Regions from separate parts of the Brenneria roseae subsp. americana genome, predicted to be linked through region 2. Evidence: predicted binding sites of a transcription regulator. Region 2 holds the regulator's gene; the other holds the start of a gene.
What was found. The regulator CRP, encoded in region 2, controls carbon source genes, mostly activating them, when cyclic AMP is high. The targets are predictions, from matches to a motif close to ATGTGANNNNNNTCACAT.
Positions count from the first base shown of each region.

Region 1 (3,422 bases), on a different contig from region 2:
ATCCTTGTTTTTGTACCCGTTATCTTTCAAAGGCCGGCAGGTTGGCGGCGTTTAAACCTGCTTCTGGCGGGGGCGTCCCCCCGATCGCTGACTTGCGTCGCTGAGAGGGGACGTATTTGCCTGCCGTTCGCCGGCACCTCGAAACCTGTGGGTATGGCGTGTATTTTTCAGGCGTATTGCGGCGTTGCCTCCTGGGGCAACGACGTCACACAGCGGTTGACCACGCCGTCAAATGACGTGGCGATATCGATAGGGATAACGTCTGTTTCCCGCTCGTCGGGGCACTCAAGGGTAGCAAACTGACTTCTCAGCAGACTTTCCGGCATAAAATGACCCGCGCGGCGTTTCATCCGGTCCAATACCAGTTCATAGTCGCCGTGCAGCCACAGGAAGGTCAAATCGTTATTCCCTTCCCTTAGCCGATCGCGGTAACGCTTTTTCAGAGAAGAACAGACCAGAATACCCGTCTCATTTTTTTGTTGCAGGCTATAGGCCACATCGCTCAGGCGCTCAAGCCAGGGCATACGGTCGTCATCGTTCAAGGGATGACCCGAGGCCATTTTCTGGATGTTGGCGCGCGGGTGCAGGTCATCTCCATCGATGAATTTGGCATGGAGATGATTGGCCAGCGCCAGTCCGACGCTGGATTTTCCCGTGCCGGACACGCCCATGATGATGATACATTTACCGGACATAATACCCTCTGTCAGTTACACTGCGACCAACATGCCACCGTCAACAAACAGCAGGTGTCCGTTGACAAAATCCGATGCCCGGGAGGAGAGATAGACGGCGGCGCCGATTAGCTCCTCGGGATCTCCCCAGCGTGCGGCGGGCGTCCGTTTACATAACCAGCCGGTAAATGCCTGATCATCGACCAGCGCTTTGGTCATTTCGGTTTTAAAATAGCCGGGAGCGATGCCGTTAACCTGAATGTTATGGCGAGCGAGCTCCACGCACATGCCCCGCGTCAGCATTTTTACCGCGCCCTTGGATGCGGCATAAGGCGTGATGGTGTCGCGGCCTAATTCACTCTGCATCGAGCAGATATTAATGATTTTCCCGCTCTGGCGTTTCACCATATACCGGGAAACCGCCTGAGAAACCAAAAAGACAGATTTTTGATTAACGTTAATGACATCGTCCCAGTCCTTTTCCGGAAATTCGGTAAAAGGATGGCGACGTTGGATGCCGGCGTTATTAATTAACACATCAATGGCGCCAATATTTTCTTCTATGTAATGAATCGATTCCTGAACGGCGTCGTGGTCGGTAACGTTAAATGCGGCAGCATGAGCCTGAAAGCCCGCTTCACGTAATTTTCCGACGGCATTTTCCGCGCGTTCGGTGGTGATATCATTAATAATGACTTCCGCACCAAATTCAGATAAACCTTTAGCCAGCAGAAAGCCGATGCCTTGTGCAGAGCCTGTAATAAGCACTTTCTTTTTTGATAGTGAAAACAGATCTTTCATAAATAATTCCTGATGGCTGAGTAAATCATTTTTAGGGTCAACGTTATTTTATATTTCGAAATGTCATGAATACGGCACTGATGAATAAAACCAGCCAGCATTAACCAGGCCAAAAATTAACAACGTAATATTGGATGATGGTTAATACGATATTGATGACGGATAACGAAATAAAACGATAAATTATGTGGGATTATGAAACCGTTTTACGGCCGGTAAAACTGTGATGAAGATCACCTTTAAAAGTGTTACTGCGGGATGTTACCGCTTACGTGACACTCATCCGCTCCACATGAGATACCGCGATAAATAATGGCAGTAAATAGAGGGATATTTTCATTTAACTATATGATAAATATCTAATTTAATTTATATGGCGGGAATGTTACCGCCGACGTGGCGGGGTATCATGCTTTCCATGAAGGGGTATCGCAGGGCATAATCCTGCTATCTACTTACGGTATTTCTCTGGGACTCCGGCATGAAAAACCAGCGTGTTACGTTACAGGATATCGCTTTACTGGCAGGCGTAACGAAAATGACAGTGAGCCGCTATTTGCGTACTCCGGATAAGGTGTCGCCAGAAACCGGCGAGCGTATCGCTCAGGTTATGGCCGAAGTGAATTTTACACCGGATAGTCAGCCCGACGCGGGAAGTGCGCGCAGCCCCCGTATCGGCGTTCTGGTGCCGTCTTTTAATAATCAGATTTTTTCCGATCTGCTGGCAGGCATTGAATCCGTCACGCTTGCCCAGGGCTATCAGACGCTGGTGGTTAACTACGATTACAATAAAGAGCGTGAAGAAGAACAGATCATCAATCTGCTCTCTTTTCCCATCGCCGGTCTGATCCTGACGGATTCCGAGCACACGCTACGCGCCGATAAATACCTGAATGCCGCATCCATTCCGGTTGCTCAGGTGATGGATTTAGAGGTGATCCCCGGCCGTATTGTGGTCGGGTTTGATAATTACCGGGCCGCGTATGATATGACCTCGACCCTGTTGGCCAGTGGGAAAAAACAGGTGGTCTATTTTGGTTCCATGTCTGATCGGCGTGATAGAAAGCGGTATCAGGGTTACAGCCAGGCGATGTTGGACGCAGGGGAGCAGCCGATGCATATTACGCCAAACCGGGTTTCCTCCATTTCAATCGGCGGCGGGATGCTGGCTCTGGCTCGCCAGATGTATCCACAGGCCGATGCGATTTTCTGCACCAACGATGATATTGCCGTCGGTGTGTTACAAGAGTGTCTGCGACTGTCACTTGATGTCCCGGCTCAGATGGCGATATCCGGGTTTCATGGTCTTGATATTGGTCAGGCGACAACGCCGGTCATGGCCAGCGTCATTACCCCCCGTTTTGAGATGGGGAAAGTTGCCGCAGAGATTTTACTTAAGAAAATCAATCAGATTCCTACCATTGAATATATTGACCTGCATTATCGTATTTCGCTCGGCGGTACGCTGTGATTTTCACTGACGCCATCTTCTTCCGCGGGCGGATATGGCCGCGAGAAGCCCTTTTTCTTCCCTGAATGAATTGTACGGATTGCGCTGCGCGGTGGAAAATGACGGCGCGATCACGTTACCAGTAACATCTTTTGTTAACATGATTTGCAGTGATGTCCGTCACAAAATTGAACATCAAAAACGGGTGTGATAACCGCAACGAAGAAAGGGCCTTATCAGAAATGGAATGTGCAGTTCCGCGCGGACCAGCGAATTGAACTGCCAGCCGAACGGGTGACACCGGTGTCGATAGTGCTTTTTTAATGATTTTATTAAATCTATCAGGTGGTTATGTAATGAAAAATGATGCTCAGTCTGTCCTGGTCGTGGCGCCGATTTTGCCGCATCTGATGAATAATCTGGAAGCGAACTTCACGGTACATAAACTTTTTGAGCAGGAAAATCCGCAGGCATTTCTTGCGGCGCAGGGTAAAAAT
Region 1 covers NZ_QDKJ01000011.1:102,537-105,958, forward strand. Annotated here, with positions in the region: gene B4923_RS14700 (gluconokinase) at 168-695, opposite strand; gene idnO (gluconate 5-dehydrogenase) at 711-1,475, opposite strand; gene B4923_RS14710 (LacI family DNA-binding transcriptional regulator) at 1,957-2,946, shown strand; gene B4923_RS14715 (2-hydroxyacid dehydrogenase) at 3,282-3,422, shown strand, end outside.
Region 1: idnO (gluconate 5-dehydrogenase) is a predicted target of CRP. The motif match lies at 1,697-1,714, and genes of this name have one in related genera.

Region 2 (3,422 bases):
CGAATGGATTCAAAAACTGATTCGTGATGTCAATGAACGCGGGCATTCACGCGAAGCCGTCATGGATTCCGTCGTGCGTTCCATGGAAGATTACATTACCTATATCACACCGCAGTTTTCACGCACGCATATTAACTTCCAGCGCGTTCCCACCGTGGATACGTCCAACCCGTTTGCTGCCAAGTCCATTCCTTCGCTGGATGAGAGCTTCGTAGTGATTCACTTTCAGGGACTGGATAATATTGATTACCCTTATCTGCTCGCCATGTTGCAAGGGTCATTCATTTCTCATATCAATACGCTGGTTGTCCCTGGTGGAAAAATGGGGCTGGCGATGGAGTTAATCATGGCGCCGCTGGTACAACGACTGCTGGAAGGGAAAAAGATCGAATAAGCCCGCGGCGGCACGATAAATGAAGCGCATCGCGCCACCACGATCGCAAGCATATCAGTTAGGGCGAAGGTTACCCCCCAACCTCATGGCTGTGCGTGACTTCAACGGACTGACCCAACATCAATGCAACAGAGCAGTATTTCTCGGCTGACAGCGCCACGGCTCGTTCTACCGCTTGATCGGTCAGCCCTTTTCCCGTCACGATGAAATGCAGATTAATATGGGTAAACAGACGCGGGGCTTCCGTTCTCCGTTCTGAAGTCAATTTCACTTCACAATCGACAACATTGTGACGTCCTTTTTGCAAAATCGACACGACATCAATCGCGCTACAACCACCAACCGACATCAAAACCATTTCCATCGGACTCGGCGCCTTATCACCCGCATTACCATCCATCAGAATCTGATGCCCTGATGAGGATTCGCCAAGAAACGTTAAGCCTTCAACCCATTTAACCCGTGCCTGCATGGTGCCTCCATTAAAAAATTTTTGAAATTTTATACTGTTACTATACAAAAACATCCAATAACCGGAGCTTTATCATGCTGAAGCGAGACAACACAAGACACTTCCTTCAAGCTGTGTTAAAAACGAGAATAGAATCTGCCTTTTCTGGACAAACTCAGATACAAGGAAGATGATGGCGTCGCCAGATATCAGGTTCCAGTATATTCCCTGACGTCATTCTGCTCACACGGATTTTGATTTTTTAGCAGTAACCACGCCGTACAGGGAACTCTGAGCCCTGTGATTTGCGCAGTGAATTACAACAGAGGATGATAGCGAATGGTTCTCGGCAAACCGCAAACAGACCCAACTCTCGAATGGTTCCTTTCTCATTGCCATATCCATAAGTATCCATCGAAGAGCACGCTTATTCACCAGGGTGAAAAAGCAGAAACGCTTTACTACATCGTGAAAGGCTCTGTCGCAGTGCTAATCAAAGATGAAGAAGGCAAAGAAATGATTCTCTCTTATCTCAATCAGGGAGATTTTATCGGCGAGCTTGGCCTGTTTGAAGAAGGTCAGGAGCGCAGTGCCTGGGTACGGGCAAAAACGGCTTGTGAAGTCGCTGAAATTTCTTACAAGAAATTCCGGCAGCTGATTCAGGTCAATCCAGATATCCTCATGCGTCTGTCCGCACAAATGGCGAGCCGTCTGCAGGTTACGTCGGAAAAAGTCGGTAACTTGGCTTTTCTTGATGTGACAGGCCGTATTGCTCAAACGTTGTTGAACCTGGCGAAACAACCCGATGCCATGACGCATCCGGATGGCATGCAAATAAAAATTACCCGTCAGGAAATTGGACAAATTGTTGGCTGTTCGCGTGAAACCGTGGGCCGCATTCTAAAAATGTTGGAAGACCAGAACCTGATCTCCGCACATGGCAAAACGATTGTCGTTTACGGCACTCGTTAAATCCTACTTAACCCGACAAAAAAAGCGTGAAGGCAACTTCACGCTTTTTTAATGATTTCAGGGCAATGACACATTAACCTGCGGCATTAACCACTTGCTCAACGGCTTTCGCAAACTTCGCCATTCCTTGTTCGATATCCTGCTCCTCAATAATCAGCGAAGGTACAAAGCGAATCACATTTGGTCCCGCCATCAGCACCATCACCCCTTGTTCCGCGGCTGCGGCTAAAAAGTCGCCTGCCCGCCCATGCCATTCCGGTTTCAGTTCAGCGCCCAACAATAAGCCCATGCCACGAACCTGCTCGAAAATACCGTACTGATGGTTAATCTTTTCCAACGCACTGATAAATCGATCGTGACGCTCCGCCACCCCCGCCAACACTGCTGGCGTATTGATCGTATCCAGCGCCGCTTCCGCCACGGCGCAAGCCAGAGGGTTACCGCCATAGGTCGTACCGTGTACGCCGACCGTCATCACAGAGGCAATGTCTTCGGTCGTCAGCATCGCACTGATCGGGAAACCGCCGCCCAACGCTTTCGCCGTGGTCAGGATATCCGGCGTAATACCGTAATACATATAGGTAAACAGTTTGCCCGTTCTGCCCATTCCACTTTGCACTTCATCAAAAACCAATAGCGCCTTATGCCGATCGCACAATTCACGCACGCCTTGCAGAAACTCCGGCGTGGCAGGCATGATTCCGCCCTCGCCCTGCACCGGTTCCAGCACAACCGCACAGGTGTGGTCATCCATCACCGCTTTGACCGCCGCCAGATCGTTAAAAGGCACATGCACGATATCCGCGGGTTTGGGTCCAAAACCGTCGGCATATTTTGCCTGCCCGCCAACCGAGACGGTGAATAACGTTCTTCCATGGAACGCGTTATAAAACGCAATAATCTTGGTTTTATATGGGCTATGGCGTTTGATCGCATAGTGGCGCGCCAGTTTAAAAGCCGCTTCGTTTGCCTCGGCCCCGGAGTTAGCAAAAAATACCCGATCGGCAAAGGTCGCATGAATCAGCTTGCTGGCAAGACGTAGCGCCGGCTCATTGGTAAAAATATTGCTGGTGTGCCACAGCTGTTCTCCCTGCTGTTTCAACGCGGCAACCAGAGCAGGATGGCAATGGCCAAGCGCGGTAACCGCAATACCGCCAGAGAAATCAATATATTCCCGCCCTTGCTGATCCCATACCCGGCTTCCCTTACCTTTCACCGGCACAAACTGCGCTGGTGCATAAACCGGCAGAATCACTTTATCGTGAGTTTCTCTCGTTACTGCTTTGTTCTCTGTAGCCATTTGCTGCCCCGCTCTGATATCCCATTGTTCCGAATGAAAATATAGTCATTAAATATGCATAAAAAATCAAATTCAGGCAATATTAAATCACCAACGCCGGGCAATTACTTGCTATACGATTAGATTTTAAGGAAATTATCCAGAAACTGATGCCCCTGCTGACTAAGTATGCTTTCAGGATGGAACTGTACTCCTTCCAATGGCAGTGCCCGGTGTCGAATTCCCATGATCTCATCGCGTTCACCGTCGCACTCGCTCCAGGCCGTCACCTCAAAGCAGTCAGGCAACGAGTCCGCCTCAATGAC
Region 2 covers NZ_QDKJ01000009.1:15,337-18,758, forward strand. Annotated here, with positions in the region: gene B4923_RS12540 (phosphoribulokinase) at 1-394, shown strand, start outside; gene B4923_RS12545 (OsmC family protein) at 465-866, opposite strand; gene crp (cAMP-activated global transcriptional regulator CRP) at 1,185-1,817, shown strand; gene argD (bifunctional acetylornithine/succinyldiaminopimelate transaminase) at 1,891-3,117, opposite strand; gene B4923_RS12560 (aminodeoxychorismate synthase component II) at 3,237-3,422, opposite strand, start outside.